3 regions of the Aliidiomarina minuta genome follow, and region 1 is predicted to be linked to each of the others. Evidence: predicted binding sites of a transcription regulator. Region 1 holds the regulator's gene; each other region holds the start of a gene.
What was found. The regulator LexA, encoded in region 1, represses DNA repair genes until DNA is damaged. The targets are predictions, from matches to a motif close to TACTGTATNNNNATACAGTA.
Positions count from the first base shown of each region.

Region 2: the regulator LexA is predicted to act here: its motif matches at 6,631-6,650, upstream of CWE09_RS01765 (YebG family protein).
Region 3: the regulator LexA is predicted to act here: its motif matches at 5,167-5,186, upstream of recA (recombinase RecA).

Region 1 covers NZ_PIPL01000001.1:1,819,731-1,829,519, reverse strand. Annotated here, with positions in the region: gene CWE09_RS08810 (SURF1 family protein) at 1-212, opposite strand, end outside; gene CWE09_RS08805 (DUF2909 domain-containing protein) at 246-455, shown strand; gene CWE09_RS08800 (cytochrome c oxidase subunit 3) at 474-1,358, opposite strand; gene CWE09_RS08795 (cytochrome c oxidase assembly protein) at 1,371-1,949, opposite strand; gene ctaD (cytochrome c oxidase subunit I) at 1,962-3,560, opposite strand; gene coxB (cytochrome c oxidase subunit II) at 3,572-4,678, opposite strand; gene CWE09_RS08780 (hypothetical protein) at 5,042-5,494, opposite strand; gene lexA (transcriptional repressor LexA) at 5,491-6,114, opposite strand; gene plsB (glycerol-3-phosphate 1-O-acyltransferase PlsB) at 6,298-8,736, shown strand; gene ubiA (4-hydroxybenzoate octaprenyltransferase) at 8,747-9,628, opposite strand; gene CWE09_RS08760 (chorismate--pyruvate lyase family protein) at 9,625-9,789, opposite strand, start outside.
Region 2 covers NZ_PIPL01000001.1:360,482-370,270, reverse strand. Annotated here, with positions in the region: gene prpB (methylisocitrate lyase) at 1-611, opposite strand, end outside; gene CWE09_RS01795 (GntR family transcriptional regulator) at 613-1,296, opposite strand; gene CWE09_RS01790 (PQQ-dependent sugar dehydrogenase) at 1,426-2,643, opposite strand; gene CWE09_RS01785 (aspartate kinase) at 2,661-4,100, opposite strand; gene CWE09_RS01780 (ectoine synthase) at 4,127-4,525, opposite strand; gene ectB (diaminobutyrate--2-oxoglutarate transaminase) at 4,542-5,816, opposite strand; gene ectA (diaminobutyrate acetyltransferase) at 5,878-6,363, opposite strand; gene CWE09_RS01765 (YebG family protein) at 6,680-6,943, shown strand; gene CWE09_RS01760 (DUF3083 family protein) at 7,019-8,074, shown strand; gene CWE09_RS01755 (DUF3010 family protein) at 8,152-8,574, opposite strand; gene frdD (fumarate reductase subunit FrdD) at 8,667-9,029, opposite strand; gene CWE09_RS01745 (fumarate reductase subunit C) at 9,026-9,412, opposite strand; gene CWE09_RS01740 (succinate dehydrogenase/fumarate reductase iron-sulfur subunit) at 9,417-9,789, opposite strand, start outside.
Region 3 covers NZ_PIPL01000001.1:726,432-736,220, forward strand. Annotated here, with positions in the region: gene rssA (patatin-like phospholipase RssA) at 1-75, opposite strand, end outside; gene CWE09_RS03465 (EAL and HDOD domain-containing protein) at 151-1,371, shown strand; gene CWE09_RS03470 (metallophosphoesterase) at 1,368-2,087, opposite strand; gene CWE09_RS03475 (DUF885 domain-containing protein) at 2,077-3,894, opposite strand; gene recA (recombinase RecA) at 4,079-5,122, opposite strand; gene CWE09_RS03485 (CinA family protein) at 5,246-5,728, opposite strand; partial or broken gene mutS (DNA mismatch repair protein MutS) at 5,829-8,378, shown strand; gene rpoS (RNA polymerase sigma factor RpoS) at 8,417-9,382, opposite strand; gene CWE09_RS03500 (peptidoglycan DD-metalloendopeptidase family protein) at 9,418-9,789, opposite strand, start outside.

The DNA of each region.
Region 1 (9,789 bases):
TCGGTACGCATATTTGATGAGTAAATAGTATCTGGGTTTAGTCGCTGAGCCTCGGATTCCACGCCAATCGCATGATTATCAATGATAGACTGCTTTTCCTGGCCACGATCAATTTGCCAGAAGCCCAGCTTGACCATGATAGCAATTGCAAGCAAAGTAATAAGCAAAGCGCCGGGATGAAGTCGAAGTCGACCTACACGAAGGACGGGCATGATAATAACTCTGGAGAATAAATTTTGTTTAACATCATTTTAAAACTGCTACTCGCCGCATTACTGCTGTATGTCATTTTTAACTTATTCAAAGGACTGTTCACTATGATCAAAGGCGATCCGGAGCAGCCCCCGATGTCATTTTATATAGGTCGTCGTTTAGTCTTTTCCGTGCTGGCTATTGTCATTATTTTGCTTGCCCTGGCAACCGGAATTATAACGCCAAATCCGCGCCCCTACTGAGGTAGAGGCGCGTTTTAGTTAGATAATATAAACAAAGAAGAACAACAGTACCCAAACCACGTCGACGAAGTGCCAGTACCAGACACTCGCTTCGAAGGCGAACTGATTATTCTTACTGAAATGTCCCTTCATGACCCTGGCGAGCATCACAATTAACATGATGGCTCCCAGGGTTACGTGCATACCGTGAAAACCAGTCAGCAGGAAGAAGGTATTACCATAGATACCGGATTGCAGAGTCAGCCCCAGATCCCGATAAGCATGCACGTACTCGTACATTTGGAACCCCAGGAATATAAGACCCAGCGCAATAGTAATCGCTAACCATGTGGTTAATGATTTACGCTTATCTTTTTCCAGACCAACATGAGCAAAATGCAGAGTAACGGAAGACGTTATCAGAATCATAGTGTTCATTAGTGGCAGGCCCCAGCCCATAGCCTGGGTTTCAGTGCCATCAGGTGTAGTAGTCAGCGGCCAGATAGCTTCAAAAGCAGGCCATAAGACTTCACCCGTCATAGCATTATTGCTCGCACCGCCAAGCCATGGCACTGCAATCATGCGTGCGTAAAAGAGGGCACCAAAGAAAGCCATAAAGAACATAACTTCGGAGAAAATAAACCAGCTCATACCCTGTCGATAAGAACGGCTCATTTGCGCACTGTACAGACCTTGCTGGGATTCGCGAATCTGATCACGAAACCAGCCAGTCAGCATAATGAGTAATACTACGATACCTGCCAGTAGCACCCAGTGACCAAAACCAGATTCCTGGTTCGACCATTCAATTGTGTAATGTGCTGCCCCATAAGCGATAAGACCCAGAGCAACGGCTCCTACAATGGGCCATATACTTTGGTCTGGGACATAATACTTTTCGTGTTCCACGTTCTCGTTTTTCATTTTTTTTATTCCTCACTCAGAAGTGTCGACAACGACACGTCCTTTGGCAGCGGCTTCTGTCATGTCATACATCATGTATGACAGGGTGAAGGTGCGAATATGGTTGGGAATATCCGGGTCAATATAAAACTGCATAGGCATGACCGCCGTGTCACCTGCCGCCAGGGGCTGGTTCTGGAAGCAAAAACACTCAGTTTTAAGCAAGTAAGGTGCAGCCTCACCCGGTGAAACAGAAGGTAGCGCCTGGCCCGTCATATCACGGCCGGTGCGATTCTTAGCTGTAAAATTCACAACCTTAGTTTCGCCCGGATGCAACTGGATACGGCGCATTTCTGATTCAAATTCCCAGGGTAGACCACGGTTCACACGCGTATGGAATTCCACTGTTACTAAGCGACTGGTGTCTATAACGCTACCATCGCTTGCTGCTGCCGCTGTATTGGTAGTGCGCCCGTTGAAACCGGTTACTTCGCAAAACTTCTCATACAGGGGCACCAGCGCAAAACCAAAGGCGAACATGAGTACCACTGAGGCTAGCAGTCGGGTAATGACCCGGCTGTTATCTGGCTTCTGCTGTTGTTGTTCGCGCATAAGGATTACCTCTTACTTAATCTGTGGTGGTGTATCAAAAGTATGGTACGGAGCCGGTGAAGGCACTTCCCATTCCAGACCTTCAGCACCTTCCCATGGTTTAGCCGGTGCAGGTTCGCCTTTCTTCATGCAGCATTTCACCACAACAGCAAGGAAGATCAGCTGTGAGAAACCAAACAGGAAGGCGCCAACACTGACCACTGCGTTTATATCCGCAAACTGTAGCGCATAATCAGGGATACGGCGTGGCATGCCTGCTAAACCTACAAAGTGCATAGGGAAGAACAGGATATTGACCGAAATCACCGAGCACCAGAAGTGCAGTTTCGCCAGGCCTTCATCGAACATAACCCCAGACCATTTGGGCAACCAATAATAGGCAGCCGCCATGATAGAGAAGACTGCGCCACTGACTAATACATAGTGGAAATGGGCCACTACGAAATAAGTATCATGATACTGGTAATCAACCGGTGTAATAGCCAGCATAATGCCGGAGAAACCACCGATGGTGAACAGTATTACGAAAGCCAGTGCGAAGAGCATAGGTGCTTCAAAGGTCATGGACCCCCGCCACATAGTGCTCACCCAGTTAAAGATCTTAACCCCGGTAGGCACTGCAATCAGCATGGTCATATACATAAAGAACAGGGATGCGAACACTGGCATACCCGTGGTAAACATGTGGTGTGCCCAGACCAGGAATGACAGCCCTGCTATGGCCGCTGTTGCATACACCATAGAGGCATAACCAAACAGAGGCTTACGGGCAAAGGCTGGGATAATAGCGGATACAATACCAAACGAAGGCAGTATCATAATATAGACTTCAGGGTGCCCGAAGAACCAGAATAAATGCTGGAAAAGTACGGGATCACCCCCGCCCGCCGCGTCAAAGAAGCTGGTCGCAAAGTACTTATCCGTTAACACCATGGTCACCACACCGGCCAATACTGGCATTACTGCAATAAGCAGGAAGGCGGTAATGAACCAGGTCCACACGAACAGCGGCATTTTCATGTAACTCATGCCAGGTGCACGCATATTCATAATGGTCACGATAACGTTAATCGCCCCCATGATGGATGATATGCCCATGATATGAATGGCAAATACGAACAGAGCGGTAGAGTCTGTACTGTAAGTGGTGGAGAGCGGTGCATAGAAGGTCCAGCCGAATGCGGGTCCCCCTCCAGGCATGAACATCGACGACAGCAGAATAATGAACGCAAACGGGAGTATCCAGAAGCTCCAGTTATTCATACGCGGCAACGCCATATCTGGCGCGCCTATCATCATAGGTATCATCCAGTTTGCCAGCCCGGTAAAGGCAGGCATAACAGCACCGAAGACCATGATAAGACCATGCATAGTGGTCATTTGGTTAAAGAAATGAGGATCTACAATCTGCATCCCCGGCTGAAATAGTTCGGCGCGAATAACCAGCGCCATGGTACCGCCCACTAAAAACATCAGGAAACTAAAGAGCAGGTAAAGTGTACCTATGTCTTTATGGTTGGTGGTGAATAACCAACGTTTAATGCCTGTGGGCTTATGGTCATGATGGTCATCATGATCATGATCAGGATGTGTATCAACTACTGTGCTCATGGCCATCTCCCTTATTGGTTACCCTGAATGAAATTATGTATATCGGCTGCCTGCACCGTATCACCGGTGTCATTATCCCAGGCATTACGCTCATAGGTAATAACAGCAGCAAGTTCGCGCATAGTCAGCTGGTTACGATAGGCCTGCATGGCAGTGCCGGATGCACCATTAACCACTATATCTATATGGTCTTCGATTCCATCAGGGTCTACGGACATGCCTTCGCCAGCAAGCGCAGGGAATACACCCGGCACACCTTGTCCGTTCGGCTGGTGACAGGCTGCACACTGAGCGGTGTAAACATTTTCACCCATGCTCATGAGCTCATCCATACTCATTTCCATATCCAGTAAGCGTTCTTCTTCGGCTCTGGCTTCAGCCTGACGAGTTTCCTCGTTAGCTATCCATTCGTCGAAATCATCGGGCTCCATGGCGATAACAACTACAGGCATGAAAGCGTGGTCACGACCACAAAGTTCAGCACACTGACCGCGGTAAATTCCAGGCTCATCAACGATGGTCCAGGCTTCGTTTATATAACCGGGATTAGCGTCTTTTTTAATGGCAAACTCAGGCACCCACCAGGAGTGAATAACGTCGTCGGAAGTTATCAGGAAGCGGACTTTACGGTCTGTAGGTATAACTAACGGCCGGTCGACTTCTAACAGGTAATTTTCACCTTTTTCCAAGTTTCCATATATCTGATCTCGCATAGTAGCCAGGCTACTGCGATATTGAACATCATGTTCAAAATACTCGTAGTTCCAACGCCACTGTGAACCTGTGATAAGGACCGTCATGTCAGAATCGGAAGTATCTTCCATGTCGATCAGGACCCGGGTGGCAGGCACCGCCATAGTGATTAGAATCAGAAAGGGAATAATGGTCCAGGCGATTTCCACCTTCACGTTGTCGTGGAATTTTGCTGGCACCTGACCACGCGACTTGCGGTGGCGGATCATGGACCAGAACATGGCCGCAAATACAACAACCCCGATAGCCACACAGACATAGAATACGAACATGTGCAGGTTATACACTGTATTACTAATATCTGTAGCGCCGCGCGGAAGGTTAATCTGCAGGCTTTCTGCGTATGCAGCAGGCATTGTTAGCATCGCTAAAACTGCCGCCAGGACGCGGTAAAGTCTCGATTTCACTCGACATCTCCTCTTATTCTTTTGTTGTCAGCCTTTGGGGAAAGGCGGCAACGCCAGAACAAAGAGATCAGCAAGAACAGGAACAGCTCTTCCCCTGAATCGCAATTCTCGCCTAACCCTTTGTTATATTTTAGTTATTACCTGCGTAGCAGGTGTTTATTTTTTATTGGTGATACAGGCTTTATTCATTTCAACCGAGTACAACGATGTAGCTTAGTTAAAACTTTAGTTTATTACGCTTTAATCTGTATCAAAATAACACCAAAATTGTTAATAAAAAAGGGGCTGTAGTTAACAGCCCCTTGGGATAGCCATAAAAGGCTAGTGGAGTGGAGTTGGGGAATCGTTACCGGTAAAGAGAAAAGTGCTGGCCTGGCTGACTCTCGCGGCCAGCGACGCACGCTGTAAATTGCGACCCTTACACTGGCCCAACCAGGCAATCACAAGCTCACTATTATCAATAAGCATAGCCTGTTCGGCGGCCCAGACTGCGGTATCTTCATCACGAGTCCGGATCCAGCGTATTCGGTGCCTGGAAATGCCGGCGGTTTCTAGCTGCTGTAGGAAGGCTTTACTAGTTAACTGAGTAGGTGTGCCAATAATAGTTACCCACTTGTCAGAGGCTTTTGGCAGCGTACTGATAGTACGTAGCATCTGCTGCAGCTTTTCCTGTTCAGGATGCCAGTTTATCTGTGTAGTTATTTGCGTTGTATGCTCATCTGACCAAAGGCCTGGATGACTGATGCGACGACTATTATTAATAATGTGGCTCATAACCAAGCTCCATTTCTTATTACACCAACGGCTAACCCTTCGATGGTCAGTGGTTGTGAAGTTAAATCAATATGGATAGTAGAAAATTCATCATTTTCCGGGTGTAACATGACATTGCTGCCGTGGCGTTCGAAGCGCTTGACTGTCACGTCATCTTCAATGCGGGCGACAACGACCTGACCATTGCGAGCCTGGGTGGTTTTATGTACCGCCAGTAAATCACCATCCAGAATGCCAATTTTTTGCATGCTCATGCCATTTACCCGTAGCAGGAAATCCGCTTGAGGCTGAAACAGATGCTGGTCAACCTGGTAATGACTTTCTATATGCTGCAGCGCCAGGATAGGCTCACCGGCTGCGACTTGTCCGATTAAAGGTAGTCCGGGCTGTTCCGGTTCTTCTACTTCTTCCTGTAAGAGGCGAATACCACGAGACATGCCGGGCATCATTTCAATAACCCCTTTTCTGGCCAGAGCCTTAAGGTGCTCTTCCGCAGAATTGGCGGAACGAAAACCTAGCCGTTTGGCAATTTCAGCCCGGGTAGGTGGCATACCGGTCGCCTCAATATTTGTCTTAATAAGGTCCAGTATTTCTGCTTGTCGTGGTGTTAAAGGTCGCATCTGAGTTACCTGTTTTTCTATACAGTATGCTGTGAGTATATACAGTATTTCAACCAGTGCAAATATTTCTGTTACTTTTTTGTGATGTTACCGGTTTGCGACAAATTTTCTGTGGAATGGTATGCTGTAACACATTGCAGGATGCCAGTGGGGCCTCCCTTTGCTGACTTTGTGTGGACAGTTATGAGCATGAAACATTTGTTGTTTTCAATATTTAAATGGCCAGTACGCTGGCTTACCCAGTTTGAAGCTATTCGTGATGAAGATGAAGCGACGCCTTCCGCAGCCGATCATCTGGTTTATGTCATGCGCTCCCCGAGCTTCACTGATTTGGTGGTTGCCCAAAAGGCAACTCGCCGGCTAGGTTTGCCGGATCCTACGGAGCCTCTGCAGATAGGTGACAAGACCTTTCCCCGGGTGCTTTATATTGAAGATCCTCGCGGGCGTCTGAAGTACGATTATGGGCAACCGTTTCAGGAGTTGCTGGAATTACATCAGCAGCAACCTGAGTGCAACGTTGTCATGCATCCAATTGCTCTTTTCTGGGGACGAAATGCCGGGCGGGAAGAGCCTGCAGGTGCACTTACTGCCGATATTGAAGTACCTAATTTGTGGAAGCGTTTTATGTTATTGCTGTTTGCAGGCCGTAACATCATGGTACGTATCAGCCGTCCAGTGAGCCTGCGTACAATGGCTGACAGGCATGCCAGCGATACTAATTTAGGTGCTAAGCTGGCACGGGTTGCCCGCACCCATTTTAGCCGTTTACGACACGCCGTGGCGGGACCTAAGTTGTGGAGCAGGGATGAGATGATCCGTTCCTTGCTGCGCACTCCTGTTATGCGCCAGGCGATTGCTGATGAGGTGAAAAGCAAAAAAGTTAGCGAAGCGAAAGCCGAACAGCGGGCTAAAACTTACCTGGAAGAAATTGCTGCGGATTACCGCGAGGGCCTGGTGCGTTTTGGTGATCGGGTAATGACCTGGTTGTGGAACCGTTTGTATAACGGTATTGACGTGCGCCATGGTGAAACGGTACGCAAGCTCGCACAGGACGGGCATGAAATCATTTATGTACCTTGTCATCGCAGCCATATGGATTACCTGCTACTCAGTTATGTTATTTATAAGGAAGGTTTGGTACCGCCACATATAGCTGCCGGAGTGAATCTGAACTTCTGGCCCGCTGGCCCGATATTCCGCCGCGGTGGCGCTTTTTTTATTCGCCGCAGTTTTCGTGGCAATAAATTGTACTCCATTGCTTTTCGCGAATATCTGGGACGCCTGTTCCAGAAAGGTTATTCAGTTGAGTACTTTATGGAGGGTGGGCGCAGTCGTACGGGACGCCTGTTGGCACCCAAAACAGGCATGTTAGCTATGACTTTCCAGGGACAGCTGCGCGGCATTAGCCGACCCATAAGCCTTGTACCTGTGTATATCGGTTACGAGCATGTCATGGAAGTGAGTACTTACCATAAAGAGTTGCGTGGTAATAACAAAAAGAAGGAATCGGTTTTCCAGGTGTTTGGAATCCTGCGTAAACTGCGTAATTTTGGCCATGGTTACGTTACTTTTGGCAAACCGGTGCGCTTGGATGAGTACCTGGATGAACACCAGCCAGATTGGAGGGACTCCAGCACCCGAGGACTGGAGGAGCCAGCAAAACCAAGTTGGATGACGCCGCGAGTGAATCAGCTGGCTGATAAACTCATGCGCCATATTAATGATGGAGCTGTGGTCAATAGCGTAAATTTAAGCGGACTTTGCCTGCTCTGTTCCGAAAACCGTTCATTAACTAAAGAAGAGCTAATACGGCAGTTTGATGGTTACCTGCAGTTATTAAGCGAAGTGCCTTACAGTAGTTTTGCAGTGGCACCCGAGGTTACAGGTGAAGAACTCTGGAAACAGGCCACTAAAATGAATAAGTTTGAGGTACATAGTGACGCTGTGGGCGACGTTGCTACCTTATTGCCTGAACAGGCCATTTCGTTGACGTATTATCGCAACAATATCCTGCATTTATTTGCAGTGCCTGCGTTAGTAGCTATATACAGCCTTGCTCATCAACGCTTTCAAAGTAGTGATGCAGCCACATTTATTGCTAGATTAATACCTATGTTAAGGGCTGAGCTGTATCTGAGTCAGGATGTTGAAGACGTGCCTGTATGGACCGCCGCTATCTGTGAGCAATTGCATGAACAGGGTTGGTTACAGTATGACGGCGAGCAGTACAGTGTCCCGGCACATGACAGTAGTGGTTATTTTCAATTGCGCCTGCTGGCGAACAGCATTAATGAGACTTTGATCCGCTACGGCATAGTGCTGGAATTATTGCAGCAATCAGGATCGCTTTCTCGTACGGACCTGGAAAAACACAGCGAACTGCTGGCTGAACGTCTGGGTTCCATGCACGGTATAGATGCTCCTGAGTTTTTTGATAAGCGTATTTTCAGTACCTTAGTCAATGTCCTCAAACAGCAGGGATATATCGTGGTGGCCGAAAGCGGCGAATATTGTTCTGATCAGCGCGTTGCGCTATTGAGTGATGAAATAGATTCTTTGTTACCCAGCTCCATAGTGCAAACTATCCGCCAGTCTGTGCAAAAGTTATTGGGAAGCCATTAGGCTTCCCAGGTTACAGGATGCTGCCTAACCAGGGCACGTCCGGTAACCAGAAGTGCAATGCCAGGCCAATGGCAATGGCCATGCCCACGTAATGATTCTGTTTAAAAGCCCGCAGACACTGGTCAGCCTGACGACCGCTAATCATCCACAGCTGCCAGGCAAACATGGTGGCGGCTATAGCGAGCGCAATCCAGTAATAAGGAGCCGCGTGCAGCATCCAGCCAGCTATGGACAGCAGTAATAAGGTAAGCAGTTGTAAAACAGCAATGGCCAGAATGTCGAAACGGGCAAAGAGTATAGCGCTGGACTTAATTCCGGCGCGTAAGTCGTCTTCGCGATCTGCCATAGCGTATTCTGTGTCGTAGGCGACCGTCCAAAGCAAATTTGCCGCGAACAGCACCCAGGCAATTAAGGGTAATCGGCCCTCAACAGCTGCGAATGCCATTGGAATTGCCATGCTAAAGGCAGCGCCCAAAAACAATTGCGGCAAGTAAGTAAAGCGTTTTGCAAAAGGATAAAAAGCGGCCAGCACGACAGCTATGACGCTTAGGCCGATAGTTAACGTATTCAGAGTAAGTACAAGCAAAAAGGCAAGTAGCACTAAACCCGCAAAAAGGATTAGGGCTTCGGCTGCTGTTACCGCACCAGTAGCTAGCGGCCGTTGTTGAGTACGCCGGACTTTGCCATCAATCTTACGATCGGCAAAATCGTTGATAACACAGCCTGCAGAACGCATCAGAAAAACACCAGCCGCAAAGATAGCGACCATACGTAACGAAGGGTCTCCGGCACCAGCAACGAGCAGCGCCCAGAAAGTAGGCCAGGCCAATAACCAGGTACCAACGGGTTTATCCATACGCATCAGCTTGTGATAATGGTGTAGACGGCTCATGCAGGCTCCTTATAACAGGGTGCGGATGATAAAAATACTTCAGTGACCAGGACCGGGTTGTCAGTTATCTCAAATTTACGGCGGCGTCCCCAAAGAGCCTGCCGTGAACCAAGTAACTCCTCATTGAACGATGCCATATTACTTTGCGCTGAAAATTGAGT
Region 2 (9,789 bases), 1.5 Mb from region 1:
TTCAGCGCGTCCGTAAATGCCTTGTACTCTTCCAGTGTAGTTACCGCTTCAGCAAAAATCGCATCGGCGCCAGCTTCTACGCAAGCCTGAGAACGTTCGATAGCAGATTGCAGGCCTTCCTGCTGCAGCGCGTCGGTACGCGCCATGATTAAGAACTGGTCGTCGGTACGGGCGTCTACTGAAGCCTTTACGCGATCCACCATTTCTTCCTGGGAAACAATTTCTTTATTCGGACGGTGGCCACAGCGTTTTTGCGCGACCTGATCTTCAATATGGAAACCTGCAGCGCCCGCGCGAGTCATTTCTTTCACTGTACGTGAGATATTAAAAGCACCGCCCCAACCGGTGTCTGCGTCGACCAGCAAAGGCACATCAGTAGCACCGGTAATGCGACGGATATCTTCACAGACATCGTTCAAAGAGGTCATGCCCAGATCCGGTAAACCAAAAGAGGCATTTGCCACACCAGCGCCGGACAGGTACAGGGCCTTATGCCCCACACGCTCAGCCATCATGGCTGTGTAGGCGTTAATAGTACCCACGATTTGCAATGGATTTTCCGCGGCGATAGCCTGACGCAGTTTAGCGCCTGCACTCTGTACTTGAGTCATGTTAGTTCCCCATCTGTTGAAGTTGTAATTCGATATTTCGACGTGATGCACTGATATGACGGCGCATCAATAAATCGGCCAGTTCACCATCGCGACTGGCAATAGCACTGATAATAGCTTTGTGTTCATCAAAGGCCCGCGACACACGCGGCCCGTTCATACCCAGTTGCACCCGGTACATACGTACCAGAAAGTAGAGCTCGTCACAGAGTATATTGATCAAATATGAATTCTTGCTGCCCAGAATAATGCGGTAATGGAAATCCAGGTCACCGGCTTCCTGATAGTAACTTTCCCCTTCACGCACTCGTTGTGACGACAAATGCTGATCCAGCAGACCGCGCAGTTCTTCAATTTCCTGCTCAGCCATGTTTTCGGCAGCCAGCCTGCAGGCGAGCCCTTCCAGCTCTTCACGTAACTGATAAAGCGACAGCAAACCCTGAGCTGAGAGGGTCACTACCCGGGCTCCCGCATTCGGGATTCGTTCAATCAGATGACAACGTTCCAATCGTGCCAACGCTTCACGCAAAGGTGCCCGGCTGACATTAAAACGTCGTGCCAGCTCAGGTTCACTGATTTTACTGCCCGCAGCAATATCGCCTTCGACTATCGCGCGCTGAATCTCCAGCAATAAGCGGTCAGAAGCGGTCACTGGGCTGCGTAAAATCGGATTGTTCGTTGTCATAGGCAACGTCATAGATTGTCGACATAAATAGAAAGAATAAGCATTTTAAAGAAAAATATAGCGGTTGCCAAGGGTGGCAACCGCTATATTGTCGACAATACTCATAAATCAGAGTTGAAAAATAAAAACTTATTCGACAGGTTCCAGACGATAAACGCCCGCTTCACCTTCGTCCGTAAGCAAGTACAGATAGCCATCCGGCCCCTGCCTTACGTCACGGATTCGACCTACCGTTTCATCCAGTAGCTCTTCCCGGTGCGTCACCTCGCCATCTGTAATTTCCAGGCGATGCAGTTCTTCACGATAGAGTGAACCGACAAAAAGGCTGTTCTGCCACCCAGGGAAATGAGCGGCTGTGTAAAAAGCCATACCCGAAGGCGCCATAGAGTCTTCCCATACATGCAAAGGAGCCTGAACACCAGGTGCGGACTCACCAATGCCTATTTTTTCTTTGGTCGAATATTCGACGCCAAAGGCAACCTGCGGCCAGCCGTAGTTTTTACCTTTTTCGACCCTATGTAATATGTCACCACCATAAGGACCATGTTCTGCAGTCCATAACTCACCGGTATCAGGATGTAGCGCCATGCTCTGATTATTACGATGACCATAGGAATAAATCTCTGGGCGTAAATTGCCCGGAGCCTGGCGTACAAAAGGATTTTCTTCATGAGCACCGCCACTTTCATACAAGCGGATCATGGAACCACCCGGGTCGGTCAGGTCCTGCGACGGCCACCGCAAACCACGGTCACCTATGGAGAAAATAACACTACCGTCATCAGGAAATACAATGCGGGAACCATAATGGCGGCCAGGTACGTGACGGGGTGTTTGTGCGTATATGGTTTCCAGGTCGACTAACTCTGAGCCGTCATCACTTAAACGAGCGCGGGCTAAAGCAGTGCCGGTACCACGGTCTTCTTCAGCCACCCCGTCATCATCACCAGGGCTTGAATACGTAAAATAAATCCAGCCATTCTGATCGTAATCAGGGTGCAAAACCAAATCCATTAAGCCGCCCTGATTGCCGCCATCCGGAGCCGATAATTGGTCTTCTTCAGCATCGATTTCAGGTAATCCGCCAATAGAGGTTACGTCATCAGGGCCTGCCAGGACCAGGTTACCGCCTCGTTCTGTAATTAACATACGGCCATCCGGCAACCAGGCCATGGCCCAGGGGTGCTCTAACGCTTCCACCACCTGCACCACCCGAAAATGCGCCTTTTCGCTCTCAATTCCGGAACTTACAACGCTTTCAGCCACACGGACGCGATCCCCCGGGTCAGCTAAGGCTGGCGTTATTGCCAGCCCCGATAAGACTGAACAAAGCAAAAAACGTTTCATGATTACTTCCTCCTTAATCAGGCTACGTCTTCTTTACTGCTTTCTGTAGCCTCCGTTTCGAAGAATTTCGCATGTAGAGCTCGTGTGGCTTCTTCGTAGTTTTCATCGTCAACTACGACACGAATATCAACCTGGCGCATGCCCTGCTGGGTCGCCAGGATACTGATATCATGCTCAGCCAGCGCGTTGCTGACATCGGCCAGAATGCCCGGTACGTTCATATCGCTGCCAATCACCGAAATGATAGCCACCTTACGGCTGGATATATCTGCATTGGGATACTCTTCTTTGAGCCGTGTTTTGAGTCGGTTAATGCCTTTCAAACCACTGTTTGTGTACAGAGTGACTGTATTGGCATTGTGCTCTCTGGCCACCAGCGAGACATCACAGTCCTGTACCGTTTTCTGGATATTCAGAAAATGGACCTGTTCACCCGTCATGTCCTGGTCGAACACATCCAAAGCAAAAACGCGACGCTTGCCAGCCACTATTTCTACACAAGGCTCTTCACTAATATAGTCATTAGTAATCAAAGTGCCATCATGATCAGGCTGGAAGGTGTTTTTAACGCGTAAAGGAATTTCTTTCTGGCGCAGACCCCGTGCCGCTTTAGGATGAATAGCTTCCATCCCCATCAGCGACAGCTGGTCAGCAACATCATAATTGGTACGCCCTATGGGCCGCACCTTATCGTCACCTACCACTTTAGGGTCGGCACTGGATAAATGATATTCCTTATGTATAACCGCTTCACGAGCGCCGGTGATTTCAGCGATTTTACTAAAGGTAATTTCGCTGTAACCTCGCCCGAAGGTACTCATCATGGCTTCTTTACACTGAATATATCCAGTCACGATCAGCAGTTCTTCACTAAAGTCATATTTGCTGAAAATGTTCTTAATCTTTTCATCAATCGGTAAATCGTCGGCTTCACGCCAACCGGTCAGGTCAACAAACCGCGCGTTGATCCCTTCCGACTGTAAAAGCAGGGCCAGGTTAAAGGCACTATTGGCCTCACCCAACCCGGCAATCATCTCGCGCACTGTGGACAAGTGTTCGCCAATCTGAAAATGACCGTAAGAACAGACACGCTGCAAATCATGCAAACAGTTACGAATGCCTTCCACCCTTTCTGTCACCAGATGGTCGGCTTGCTTGCGAGTATGCTCGCGGTCAAAAAGTTTAGCGTTGTGTTGCATCATTTCTTCTGCAACTTCGCTCAGGCGCTCGCTCCATTGCCAGTCTGAATCATTATTGGCAAAGAGCGCATACACGCCTGGTTTATTGTTGCTGGCATCTTCCAGCAAGCCATTGGTGATACCCGAGTACGCAGACACTACAAAGATGCGATTATAGATCTCTTCTTTGGATCCATCGCACTTGATGATGTTATCGCGCACTGCGGCGTAATCACTCATCGAAGTACCACCAATTTTTTCGACCGTATGGCCCTGCATAACGGGTACCCCCTTAATGTTAAGCTTTAATCAGTTACCGCTTCCGCTTCCAGCGGATAAGCGCCGTCCGGCCCATGTGTTTCTTTACCGTTCAACGGTGGATTAAACACACAGGCCATCTGCATTTCTGATTTAGCTTTTAAAATATGATCATCATGTTTGTTCAGCATATAAACAGTACCCGGTTTTATCGGATGCTCGATACCCGTAGCTTTGTCTAAAATGGAACCTTCACCGTATACGCAGTACACGGTTTCCAGATGATTCTTATAATGAATAGGGGTTTCCGTATTCGCATAAATCGTAGTGATGTGAAACGAATACCCCATGTTGTCGTCTTTCAGTGACAAGCGAACGCTATTCCAGGTCTCACCATCTACTTTACGACCTGATTTACGGCAATCATCAAGAGTACGAACTATCATTTATTATCTCCTGTTATTAACTAGCTTTCGCTTCTTTTTCAGACAATACACTGGCAAAGGCATTTTCAAGTATATCCAGGCCTTCGTTCAGATCTTCTTCCGGGATGGTCAATGGACACAAGCATTTGACCACCTCGCTCCAGGAACCGCTGGTTTCTACCGCCAGGCCATTGGCAAAGGCTTCTTTACAAATTTGCCCTGCAATTTCACCGCTTGGCGTTGCAATACCGCGCATCATGCCGCGGCCTTTTAATTTCATATCCGCATCAAAACGATCAACGATACCGCTAAAGCGTTTTTCCAGGATCTCTGCTTTTTGCTTAATCTGCTGGGCAAACTTGTCATCCTGCCAGTACTCTTCCAGGGCAACCCGGGCTGTAACAAAAGCCAGGTTATTACCACGGAAAGTACCGTTGTGCTCGGCCGGGTCCCATAGATCCAGATCAGGGCGTAGCAGGGTCACCGCAAACGGCAAACCGTAACCGCTTAACGATTTAGACAGGGTTACAATGTCCGGCTTGATGCCAGCCGGTTCAAAACTAAAGAAGGTTCCGGTACGGCCACAACCTGCCTGAATATCATCGATGATAAGCAGCATGTCGTGTTTGCGGCATAAGCTTTCCAGCTGTTGTAACCAGCTCATACGAGCGGCTGTCATGCCACCTTCGCCCTGCACAGTTTCCGCAATAACGCCTGCAGGTACTTCAACACCACTACCCGGATCGCTCAGCATCTGATCGAGTAATTTAAGACCCATAAAATCATCGTCTTCATCGCCATAGTCGTCATAGGGAATGCGTGTCACATCACCCAAAGACACCACTGCGCCTTTACGCTGACCCTTGTTACCTGTCACCGCCTGAGAACCCAGGGTGCAACCATGATAACCATTGGTAAAAGACACAATGCCGGTACGCTCTTTCGCTTTACGGGCTATTTTCAGTGCCACTTCCACCGCGTTGGTGCCAGTTGGGCCGGTGAACTGAACTTTATAGTTCATGTCGCGTGGCTTCATAATGATCTTCTGAAAAGCTTGCAGAAAACCTTCTTTTGCTTCGGTATACATATCCAGGCCATGGGTAATGCCATCCGCCTGAATATAGTCCAGCAATGGCTGCTTCAATAGATCGTTATTGTGGCCATAGTTCAGGGTACCGGCGCCAGCCAGAAAGTCGATATAGCTGCGGCCATCACGGCTTTGCAAACGTGCGTTTTTCGCCGTACTGAAAACAGTCGGAAATGAACGTGAATAAGAACGTACTTGAGACTCTACCTGCTCAAAAATATTCATTCGGTACTCCGTTTCAACAATTAAAAATCTGTCTTGCTAATAAATTCTGCTGCTTATCGGACTAGTTATTTATTGGGCCAATCCGATACAACTCTTCACTGTTATGGTGACCACCAAAATGTCGCTCCCGGTCAAACATAACCTTGGTTTCTATCCCTGCATCCCAGTCTCTTGCTAATGACTTAAATAGTTTTTGCGAGGCCTCGTTGTCAGGAGTAATGGTAGTTTCCAGCCATTTAACGCTTTTAAAAAAATCGCGGTCAAACAGATGCTGCACCATTCTCTTTGCCAGCCCCTGCCCCCGGGCTGCCTCGCCAACTACCACCTGCCAGAGAAAATAAGTATCTGGCTGCTCGGGTTTGATGTAGCCGGAAACAAAACCTACTAAACTCCCCTCATGTTCAGCTGCTACTGCGGTCTTCGCAAAATGACTGGTCTGCAATAAGTTGCAATAGAGAGAATTGGGGTCAAGAGGAGGGTTCTGTTCGACGAGTTCGTTAAGTGCCAGACCGTCTTCCGGGTCCGGTATTTTCAGCTTAATATTCATTAATTCTGATACCTTGTCAGTTTGCATAGTCGCTCGCCGTTGTTCTACACATACCTAATAAACATTAGTACAGTTGGCATCACATTCAACCGTACCTTTCTATTCATGTTCGATTTTTGCGTATAATCCCCCTTACATAGTTCAAAAAATGAGAACTCAATTATTGCTATGTCCCTTGTAAAGAGAGGGTTATACCCGACGCAGTAGTATGGAATTATTTATTTACACTGGTCAGTTATAAATCCTTGATTGCAAACAAAATCTCAATACTGTATAAAATCACAGTGTTTAAACTTATCAAAACAAGGACATCACCATGACTGTGATCACTCAGTACGTAGTTGTTCGCGACGGAGAAGAGAAAATGACCTTTACCTCAAAAGCCGAAGCTGACGCCCATGACAAGATGCTGGATATGGCTGAGAAGCTGTTTCCACTGCTGCAAAAAAGCGGAGCTTTACAATCAGAGAAAGAAGTTGAAGATCTGGCGCTGTTTCTGGCCCGTGAACGTGAGGAGCTGCTTATTGCTTTAAACGCCAAGAAGACGGCTAAACCGAAAAAGCCCCCTACTACTGCTTAATTATTTATCCCAGAACAATATAAAACAGGCGCCGATGTCCTAGACTTAGTTTTTTAAGTTAACAGGGAGCTCACAATGAGTAGTAAACATCGCGCCTATTTACCTACCAATGCCCATTCTAATCAGTATCTTCTGGCTGAAATCAAACCCAGCGATGAGTTCTATGAGGCTTTCAACAGCAGCGACCATTGTTACGACAAGCTAAGTCGATTGTTTTTCCGTCTAGCCGAAGATGAACAACTGACGAATGTGCATTTCATAGCGAATGATAAACTGCCCGTAGTGCGTTTTCATACCGAAGCCCTGACTTTCCAGACCGATAAACAGATTCTGTTTTTCTACAATCCCAACTTCCATGAAGCACAAAATGCTTTTATTAAGCCGGACTACAAAGCCCGTAAAATCCGCATGCTGTTTCTGGCTACCGGTTCTGAGCTACGTGCTAATGCCGCCACGTTCCATTCCCGGGTCAGACGTTTCTTAGTCAAGTTCAAAGCTGAACTGCCTAATATTAAACTGGATATAAAAGTACGTGACCACCAGCACCTGTCCTATGATCTCTTTGCTAAAAGCAAAGGGCATAAAGAGACCTATGCCTACAAGCTCAGAGCACTGTACCCACGTTATCAGGCACGTAAGTGTGATATGCCGGAGAAACACAGCGAAATCACCTACGTGACGGTGACGCTGCCGTTAACCCGCAGATTGAAGCATAACCTTAAAGTCCATCATTCCACTGCTGACCTTTACCAATCACTGCAGGACGCCTTCAGTAAGGCTTGTGAAGGCAAAGAATTAGATCGGCTGGCAATGGTCGCCAATGGCAAAACACCCTTAGTGCGTAACAGTCAGGTTGATGTTTCAGAAGAAAACAGTGAACTGCAAAAAATAAGCTTTGACCCCGCAGCATCTGATCCCCAGTTACTCAGCTTCTGGCAGCCTGATAATCTGGTTGAAGCCGCTCACTTTATTATTGTCGCCAGCCAGCAGGATAAAACTGAAGTAGGTTATGGCCTATTTATGAACCGGGTTGAATCTGCGCTGCATACCTTTGCTAAAAAGCTGGCACTGCGCGAAGAAAAAGACGACGTCGTGGTACGCTTCTATCAGCATATTAGTTACCTGATGTAACTGACTTCGCTGCAACCAAAAAGGGTGGCTTAATGAATAGCCACCCTTTTTGGTTTCTGTCCGCTTTAATGTGCTATTTAATGTGCTAAGAACGCATAGGCCACAGTGAATGCTGTTTTCTGAAAAGCTTTTAAACCGGTATCCTCAAACTCTACCGGCATAGGGTTTCGCTTGAGCTTTTCTTTCAGCTCAGTGCCCGTCATGATACTAACTTCGCGATCTTCAATCAGCTGCATAGCCGCTTCCATTTTAAAACCCACAGCGCCACCGGCAAATTTTCCTTTCTGTGGGCGCTCTTTAATAACAACCTGCTCTACCTGGTAGTCTTCCAGGAATTTAGCAAAAGCAAACTGAAACTTACGCATGTTTTCAGTTTCCTGATCTTTACTTAATTGAAAGCGAATCTGGCGACAGTCAGGCAGCTGAAACAGACCTTCTTCCAGTTCCATCAGGCATATCATCGCCTCGCTACCTTTTATCTCTACTCCACACACACGCATTTCTGTTTTTCTCCGTTAATTTTTAACATTCAACTTTCTATAAGCAAATCATAACACAGCCAGCTGCCCGAGCATGAGGCCAATAGGAGAAATCAGAGCAGGCCAGAAATAAACCAATAAAGAGCCAACGCGCTAAGCAAAGCGGCACTGCCATAACAAATATATTTATTAATGTTATCCCGACCTAGCTTTAAATCATAAAGCCCATGTCGTAGCCGGTGTGCGGCATGAAATAACGGCAGACAAATAACAGCGCCAATAAACACAAAACCGCCCAGACTGAACAGCAAAACATCTGCCCGATTTGCGTCCAGGGCGCCCTGAGGTAGCAGGCCTAAGGGCTGCAGGATAGCTATAAACAAAATAGCGGCAGGCACCACCACTGCAAAACATACACCTCCGGCACTGAAAAGCACCCACCATAAGGGTTCAGCATTCAGTTTGAATTTTTTCATAAGAATAACCATCCAAAAAACAACAGTACTGCTACCACGGCCATCCACTGCCCGGCCACTATGGCCCATGCAGGTATCCTATAATCACCCAGGCTTAAGGGCATAACCCGTGGAAATAACACAAAGAAGGTCAATGCATGATAAAGACTGGCAAGCAATGCCAGTATATTCAGCCCTACCACCCAGCTCTGTTGCATAAAACCCAACCAGGCCAGCCATTGGTTTTCCCCCTGCAGCAGGCTGTAGATGCCCGCCAGCATGCAGCCAATAAAAAAGAGCAGCGGGATGACGGTCGCTTCACGCAGCATGTAAGCTTTAAAAAAACGGTGTTTTAACCACCAGAGAGCATTTAGTGGCTTCTCGAAACCGGCTTTGTTATGCATAAGGTTACCCTTTAAATAAAGCGATGAGCGTGCTTTTAGCCGCCTCGACTTTACCCTGATTGACTGCCGCCGCCGGATCCACGCCTTTAGGGCAGACTTCAGAACAAAACCCCACAAAAGTGCAGCCCCAGACGCCTTCATGGCTGTTTAATTGCGCCATACGCTGGTCTTTTCCTGTATCCCGGCTGTCCAGATTATATCGGTGCGCCAGGGTCAAAGCGGCCGGTCCTAAAAATTCCGCATTCAGGCCAAACTGAGGGCAGGCCGAATAACATAAACCACAGTTAATGCAGTTAGCGAACTGGCGATATTTAGCTAGCTGAGCCGGTGTTTGTTTATAGGGTTCCGTGGATGCTGGCTGTTCGTTGATAAAATCA
Region 3 (9,789 bases), 1.1 Mb from region 1:
ACGAATCACCCCAATATGAGCCCACCCCCGGGCAGCTCCCGAGCCTAAAGCTAAACCGATTTTGATATCCTGCATGCCCTGTTATTCCCTGTTATTCTCTGCGAGTATTCTGTTAGTATATTGGTTGAATTATCCTAATTATCTGATGCTATGTTCTTTTACCTTGCTCGACAACCTATATTAAACCGATGTCAGCGGCTGTTTGGTTATGAACTACTTTTCCGCGATGGAGAACAAAACGCTTTCCCGAATGTTGATGATGACGTAGCGACCGCCAGACTGATAGAAAATAGCCAACTACAGCACACTATTGCCGAGCTCACGGAGCATAAACTCGCCTTTATTAATTTTGCAGAAGGTGGCTTGCTATCCGACCTTCCCAGGTTACTTTCACCATCAGATGTAGTCATCGAAGTACTGGAAAGCGTTACTCCCAGCCCTGCGGTACAAAACAAGCTGCAAACGCTCAAAGAACTTGGCTATCGGATTGCATTAGATGATTATAATTTTGACCCCGAATGGCAAAAAGTATTTCCTTACTTAAGTATTATCAAAGTAGATCTACAAGCTTATACATATCGTCAACTGCAAGTACTTAAACATCAAATACGAGGAACGGGCATAGCCCTGCTAGCCGAAAAAGTTGAAACTCGACAACAATTTTCAGACGCTCTTGAAGACGGCTTTGAATACTTCCAGGGCTATTTTTTTTCCAAGCCGGAAATGCTTAAAAAGCGTAATATTTCGCCAACTAAAGCAGCTTGCACCGAACTTCTTGCTGAAACTTCCCGAGAGCAATTTGATTTCAAATATGTGACCGAGATTCTGCAACGCGATGTAGCTTTGTCTTATCGTCTTCTTCGTTTTGTTAATGCGGCTGCTTTTGGCAGAGCGAAAAAAGTAACCTCTTTACATCAAGCGGTGATCTTCCTTGGTGTAGAGGAAGTGAAGCGTTTTGTTACTCTGGCGGTAACTGCAGCTTTAAACGATGATAAACCCAGCGAACTCATTCGTTTAGCCATCACGCGCGCGCGTTTTTGCGAACTACTTTCACAACATCATGAGCACAAAACGGTAAATTCAAATCAAGCTTTTCTGGTAGGCCTGTTTTCTCTACTGGACGCGATGTTTGACGAAGAACTGAAAGTCGCATTAAATCGCCTGAACCTGACCGATAGTATTCAAAGTGCCTTAGTTGAACGCCGGGGTGCACTGGCCTTCTACCTTGCGCTGATTGAACAGTACGAAAAAGCAAACTGGCAAAAAGTAGATATTATATGCAAGCGACTAAAAGTGGATCCAGAGCAGATTCCAGAGCTCTATATACAGGCCAATAACTGGGCTCAACGCATCTTACCAGATGATAGTTAACTCAGACTAAAACTATGCAGATCTCCGGCTAACTGGGCTAAAGTAAGCTTTCCGTCGCCGTTCTGCGCTTTATAAGCGCCAGTATCTATCATCTGTACATTGCCAATTAAGCGGGGTTCATCAACAATATGATGGCCGGTAAATAAACGGTCAATGCCTTCCATACTATCCAGTCGCAAGCCTTTTCCACGATCTCGATCCCACAGGCAACTACGCTGCCATTCTGGCTTGCAATCAATACCCTGCTTAAAAGCGGGCCAACCGATATCAGGCGGAAAGTCGGCATGCATAACAGCATATAACTGTTGTTGCAGACGACATTCGATAGCATAACTCATGTTCAGGCTGATTTTTTCCGCTAACTCAATCCTTTGTTGCGGGCGCAACCGGAAAAACCAGCTCCCTCCAAAAGAAGACCATTGGCTACCCAATTCATGGTCGCCACTGGCCATAAACTTTAATAATATTTCTTCGTGGTTGCCCAGGCAGGAGAAAAACCAGGGTTTGCCTAACCAGGATAATAAAGCATAGGAGTCTGGTCCCCTGTCTATTAAGTCACCTACAGAAAGCAGACGATCCCGGGTCTCATCAAAGTTAACCTGATTTAAGGCAGCCTCTAGTAAAGATGCGCATCCATGCACATCTCCTACCACAAAGTCTCTTCCTTGCAGATTTTCTGAGAGACAATGAACTGGCTGGTTAAGTTTAAGCTGCATGCTCGGAGGCAACCCAACTTTCAATCCGCTGACGCAGAATGGATAAAGGTAAAGAGCCATGGCGCAATACTTCACGATGGAAATCACGAACATCGAAATCATCGCCCAGGGCCTGTTCAGCCTCACTTCGCAGTCTGCGGATTTCTAACTGGCCTATTTTGTACGCCAGAGCCTGTCCAGGCAGTGCCATAAAACGTTCAGCCTCAGATACCGCCCGAGCCTCAGCAACTGGCGCATTTTCATACATGTAAGCCAACACCTGATCACGGCTCCAGCCTTTTGCGTGAATACCGGTATCTACCACCAGTCGTATGGAGCGCCATAACTCAGCCACCAGCGCACCAAACTGGTCATAAGGCTCATAGACACCTAATTCGTTACCTAAGGATTCTGCATATAAACCCCAACCTTCAATAAAAGCAGTTTCACCACCAAAACGGCGAAAGCGGGGTAAGTGTTCCATTTCCCGTTGCAAGGCCAGCTGGTAATGGTGTCCTGGGGCCGCCTCATGTAATACCAGTGCTCCCTTAGCCCAGGTTGGGCGGGCTGAAAGGTCATAGGTATTCAGATAAAAGATACCTGGACGGCTGCCATCTTCCGAGGGCGATTGATAGCTGGCAGAACTTGCACTCTGTTCACGAAAACGTTCAACCTTACGAATTTCGTAGTCTGCACGGGGAAACATGTCAGGATGAAAAAGTTGCCCGGTCACCTTGTCAACCTGTTCAGAGAAGTCGCGGTAGTCCTGCAGCATAGCTTCACGACTCTCATAAATAAACTGCTCATCGGTACGGGTAAATTCAAAAAACTCCTGTAAAGAACCGGAGAACTCGACATGCTGCATAACCTCCCGGATAGAGTCGTGAATACGAGCCACTTCGTCCAGACCGAGCTGATGGATTTCTTCCGCGGTCATATCTGTGGTGGTTCGCCAGCGCACATTAAACGCATACCATTCTTCTCCTCCAGGTAGCGCACTGAGGCCATAACTATCCGTTCGTGTAGCAGGCATATAGTCCTGCTCTATAAAGTCATGAAGTCGCTGATACGCGGGTAACACATGGTCCTGAATACGTTCACTGTATAATGCGATTAACCTTTCCTGTTCACTCTTTTCTATATCGCCTGGAAAATTCTCCAACGGCTGATAAAACATGCTCTCGCTAATATCATCCACCAGCTGTGATTCAATTTGCGGCAAAGCCCGTTCCATCAATACGCGGGGCTGTACAATATCGCGCTGCATTCCCTCTTCCATATTGTGGATAGCTTGTTCAATCAGAGAAGGAATCTGACTCATGCGACTCGCCCAGTTATCATAATCTTCAACTGTAGAAAAAGGTTGTGCTGATTGGCCAGAACCCAACATCGCAAGTCGTGCGGCCAGATTATAAAATTGGTTAATTGGGAGTAGATGCTCCGGATACTGCATCTGCTCCAAAGCCATGCTTCTGTCACGCTTAAAAACCTCATAACTGAGACGATCCTGTTCATTCAGCTTAGTTTCATCGATATCTACTAATAAGCTCAAATATTCCTCTTCCAGCATACGCTGACGGATTCTGTGTTCTTCACTCAATGAATTAGCTAAACGATCGTTAAATCTATGGTCACCCATGAATGTTGCTCGCAAAGGATTCAACTGAAGATTGGCTGCAAAATATTCGGCATAGACATCTTCCAGAAAGGCCGCCTGTTTTTTACTTGCTGAGCTTTGTGACTCTGCTTCTTCTGAAGGACTGCATGCAACCCCTACTACTAAAACCAAACTAACCAAAAAAGTCATTTTGTGTACGCGCAACTTCATGCTGGAAATACCTCTGTCGCTTTGAGCGTCTTATTTTAAGGGAATAAAAAAGAGCTTAACCATTACATAAAAATTAACCAATGTGAAGAAAACCACCAGTCATTTATTTAAGTGACTGATGGTCACGACAGGTTAATAAAAAAGGCTGCACAGAGCAGCCTTTCAGTAAAGCGCGCAATCAGCGCTATAGTAACTCATCTTCTTTAGGCTCTTCCGGCTCAGCATCTTGGTTTTTGCTCGGCTTAAGTAGCAGCATCTCACGAAGCTTGCCTTCGATTTCATCAGAAATAGAAGGGTTCTCAGCCAGGAATTTCATAGAGTTCGCTTTACCCTGACCAATTTTATCGCCTTGATAACTGTACCAGGCACCGGCTTTCTCAACCAATTTATGCTTAACGCCCAGGTCAATAAGTTCGCCCTCTCGAGAAATACCTTTACCGTACATAATCTGAAATTCAGCCTGTTTAAATGGCGGTGCCACTTTGTTTTTAACGACCTTCACCCGAGTCTCATTACCCACCACTTCATCGCCTTCTTTCAAAGCACCGGTACGGCGAATATCCAAACGTACCGATGAATAAAATTTCAGCGCGTTACCACCGGTAGTGGTTTCAGGGTTACCAAACATAACGCCAATTTTCATTCGGATCTGGTTAATAAAAATCAGCATCGTATTGGAGCGTTTCATATTACCAGCTAGCTTACGCAGGGCCTGAGACATTAAACGAGCCTGCAAGCCTACATGAGTATCACCCATTTCACCTTCAATCTCTGCTTTTGGCGTCAAAGCAGCTACCGAGTCAACAATGACTACATCTACCGCAGCTGAACGAACCAGCATATCGCAAATTTCCAGCGCCTGTTCACCCGTATCTGGCTGCGATACCAATAACTCATCTACTTTAACGCCCAGGTTTTCAGCGTACAAAGGATCCAGTGCATGTTCGGCATCAACGAAGGCACAGGTTTTACCTTTCTTCTGCGCGGCAGCAATAACCTGCAGGGTTAATGTTGTTTTACCACTCGACTCCGGACCATAGATTTCAATGACTCGCCCGGTAGGCAGACCACCGATACCAAGGGCAATATCCAGGCTCAATGAACCTGTCGAAATGGTTTCAATATCCATGGCTTTATTATCGCCCAGACGCATAATTGCACCCTTACCAAACTGGCGTTCAATTTGGCCTAAAGCGGCGTCCAATGCTTTTTGTTTGTTATTGCTCATTCGTTTACTCCGAAACAGTAATGGGAGGTCATTGCCAGTCAGTATACTGTAGATATGTACAGTATCAAGTCAAATTAGCTATTTTCTTACAAGGATGACGCAAGAAACTGATATAAAAGGATTTTATAAGATTTCATTCAATTTACTCAGGGCATGAATCACCGATTGTTCTCTGATTTCCCGGCGATCACCAGTAAATAAACAGCATTCACTGTATTGCAGACTATCGCTTCCCGACCATGCAAAACAAACCGTGCCCACCGGTTTCTGCGGACTTCCGCCACCAGGGCCTGCAATACCTGTAATGGCGAGTGCATAATCGACATTTAACAAAGGTAAAGCTCCCCTGGCCATCGCTATTGCCGTTAATTCTGAAACTGCCCCCTCCTTCTCCAGCGTAGCTAAGGGCACTCCCAGTAATTTTTGCTTCAGTGCATTACTATAGGTCACCACACCACCGGCGAACCACTGTGAACTTCCCGCCAGTTCGGTGCAGGCATGAGCAACACCACCGCCAGTGCAGGACTCAGCGGTGCCTAACATCTGACCGCGTTCTAGCAAGCGCTTCGAAAGACTTTCCAGTTCCTGCTGTAATATTCGCTGCACTTTCTTTTCCTTATCTGGTGGCCTGAGGGCTTGGCTTTTGTAACTGAACAAGCGATCATAGTGATATCATCTGAACCACCAGGATAACAAGATTAAAACCATGGTTTCGAGCCCTCATACGCCAATGATGCAGCAATATTTGCGCATTAAGTCTGAACACCCTGACATTTTGCTGTTCTATCGCATGGGTGACTTTTATGAGCTTTTTTTTAGCGATGCTTAAAAAGCCGCTCAGCTACTGGATATTTCGCTGACCAAACGCGGACAGTCTGGCGGTGAACCTATCCCCATGGCAGGTGTTCCCTATCATGCGGCGGAAAACTATCTTGCGCGTTTATTACGCTTAGGTGAGTCCGTGGCTATTTGCGAACAAATTGGCGATCCCGCGACCAGCAAAGGTCCGGTGGAACGCAAAGTCATGCGTGTATTGACCCCAGGAACACTAAGCGATGAGGCCTTACTGGATACTCACCAGGAAAACCTATTGGTGGCCGTTACCTGGTTCCAGGAGAAATTCGGATTAGCCGCTCTTGACCTTTCCAGCGGCCGTTTTAGCCTGAGTGAAGTAAGTGGAGAAGAAGAACTGCAAGCAGAACTGGAGCGCCTGCAACCCGCTGAGTTATTACACCCGGAACAATGGCCGTATGCACATTTAATTAGCTCTAAAAAAACTTGCAGGGGCCGGCCTTTATGGGAATTTGAACTGGCAACTGCAGAGCAGTTATTAACTCGCCAGTTTGGCACCCAGGATTTACAGGGGTTTGGAGTACAGGCTGCGAAAAGCGGGCTTTGCGCAGCCGGCGCTGTAATGCATTTCCTGAAAAGTACGCAAAAATCAGATTTACCGCATATTAAAAGCATCCATATGGAGCAAAGCAGTGATGCAGTTCTACTTGATGCAGCTACCCGACGTAACCTTGAACTGACCCAGAATCTTGCGGGAGGCCACGAGCACACCCTGGCAGCAGTACTGGACAATACTGCAACCGCTATGGGAAGCCGCCTGTTGAAACGCTGGCTACACCGCCCTCTACGCAGTCGGGAAGCATTGCAAAAGCGTTTTGATGCCGTTTCCTGTATTCGAAAAAAAGAGGCCTGGCCAGACTTGCAAGAGCTGCTAAAACAGGTCGGCGACGTCGAGCGTATTCTGGCGCGAGTCGCACTGCAAAGTGCACGCCCTCGCGATCTCACTCGTTTGCGGCAGGCACTGCAAACGCTTCCTGAGGTGAAACCATTACTGACAGATACTGCACTACAATTTATCAATCAGGACATTCAGTTATTTTCCAGCACCCGAGAAACCCTGGAACAGGCCATAGTAGAGAACCCACCCGTAGTTATCCGGGATGGTGGTGTATTAGCTCCCGGTTATAACGAACAACTGGATGAGTACCGTGAATTAAGTCAGGGAGCAAGCAGCCAGCTTGAGCAGCTGGCAGAACGAGAGCGGCAACGCACAGGAATTAGTGGTCTGAAGGTAGGCTACAACAGGGTTCATGGCTTTTATATTGAAACCAACCGCCAGGCTGAAGTGCCTGCCGACTACCAGCGCCGACAAACGCTTAAAAATGCAGAACGTTACATTATTCCTGAGCTGAAAGTTTTCGAAGATAAAGTACTGCGTAGTCAAAGCCAGGCACTAGCCCTTGAAAAACAACTGTATCAGGAGCTGATCGCCAGTTTATTAAAAGACTTAGCGGGTCTGCAGAAAATGGCAACGGCGCTGGCCCAGCTAGACGTGCTGACCTGTTTCGCTGAACGAGCTGCCAGCCTGGATTATTGTCAGCCAGAACTGCATCAGGGCTATGGCCTGGAAATAGAACAAAGCCGGCACCCGGTAGTCGAGTACTACAGCGAGCAACCTTTTATTGCCAATGATCTGCATATTACTGAGCAGAAAAAATTATTAATCATTACCGGCCCTAATATGGGCGGGAAATCAACTTATATGCGTCAGGCCGCACTTATTACTTTAATGGCACATATTGGCTCTTTTGTGCCCGCTAAACAGGCAAAAATTGGTCTTGTAGATCGCATCTTTACCCGCATAGGTGCAGCCGATGAATTAGCCTCCGGGCGTTCTACTTTCATGGTTGAGATGACTGAAACCGCTAACATACTGAACAACGCCACCCCTCAAAGTCTGGTCTTAATGGATGAAATTGGTCGTGGGACTTCAACTTATGATGGACTTTCGCTGGCCTGGGCCTGTGCTGAGTCGCTGGCCCGCGAGCAACGTTCAATGACTCTTTTTGCTACTCATTATTTTGAGCTTACCAGCCTGGATAAGATATTACCCGCAACCATTAATTTGCATGTAGATGCCACCGAGCATGAGGATAATGTGGCCTTCCTGCATCATGTCAAAGCAGGTGCTGCCAACCGCAGTTATGGGCTTCAGGTAGCAAAACTGGCAGGTGTCCCACAGGATGTGATCAGTAAAGCACAAGCTAAATTGAAAGAACTGGAAAGTGAGCGTGGTAATTCAGTAGAAAGCCCCCCTGCGCAAAAACAGTTACCCTTGCAGGAAGAAGCCCGTGATAACAGCAAAGCAGAGGTTATGCAAAAGGAATTGGACAAATTAGAGTTAGACGAACTAAGCCCGAAAGAAGCGCTTAACTTATTGTACCGCTGGCAGCATAAAAGCTGACAGCGGTACATTCTTTTGCTCATATGTTGTGGATAATATTATCCACTGGTAAATACTGATTCCAGGCTTAACCCTTGCTGACGCAGAGTTTCACGAAGCTTACGTAAAGCTTCAACCTGAATCTGGCGAACCCGCTCACGGGTCAAGCCAATTTCGCGGCCGACGTCTTCCAGTGTAGAGGGTTCATAACCAAGCAAACCGAAACGCCGTGCCAGTACTTCGCGCTGTTTTGCATTTAGCGTATCCAGCCATTCCAGGATATGCTCACGCATGTCATTATCCTGGATGTCCATTTCCGGACCACCTCCTTTCTCATCGGCAATGATATCCAGCAAACCTTTTTCAGAGTCACCGCCAATAGGCGTATCGACCGATGAAATACGCTCATTAAGACGCAGCATTTTATTCACATCTTCTACTGGTTTTTCCAGTTTATGCGCAATATCCTCGGCCGTAGGTTCGTGATCCAGCTTATGTGCCAGCTCCCTTGCCGCGCGCAAATATACATTAAGTTCTTTAACTACATGAATGGGTAAACGAATGGTACGAGTCTGGTTCATAATGGCACGTTCTATAGTTTGACGTATCCACCAGGTAGCGTAAGTTGAAAAGCGGAATCCGCGCTCGGGATCAAATTTTTCAACAGCGCGAATGAGTCCCAGATTGCCTTCTTCGATCAAGTCTAATAATGCAAGACCCCGGTTATTATAACGACGGGCGATTTTAACAACCAGGCGCAGGTTGCTCTCAATCATTCTTTTGCGCGATTTATCGCAACCTTTTAAGGCTTTACGTGCAAAATAAACTTCTTCTTCTGCACTTAATAGTGGTGAGAAGCCAATTTCGCTTAAATACATCTGAGTCGCATCCAGCTTGCGACTTTGTTTGCTGGAGCTGGCCAAAGCATCATTCAACTCAGCGTCAACCTGAGCTTTTTCATCTCGCTCAGCACGCTCCTCATCTGTGGCAACATCATCCATCAAATTTTTAGTTTCTTCACGCATTTTCCGTTCTCCATATTTAGGCCGCTAACGCAGCTTTAGCGAGATCGGGGTAGATACCTCTCTGGATTAACCGAACTCCCCTGATATCGAAGCTCAAATCTTAACCGTACGTTATCCGCTTCGGAATCACCCATAGTAGCTATTTTTTGACCCGCTTCTACGCTCTGTTGTTCCCGCACTAACAGTTCATCGTTATGTGCATAAGCGGTTATATAATCATCACTATGTTTCAGTATGATTAACCGCCCGAAACCGCGTAATGCGCTGCCAACATAAACTACCTTTCCTGCTGCCGCTGCTGTTACCGGGTCGCCTTTCTGTCCCGCAAAAACAAGCCCTTTCCGTCCGGGCTCGCTATCTGAAAATCGCTGTACAATACGACCTTGAGATGGCCAGAACCATTCTAT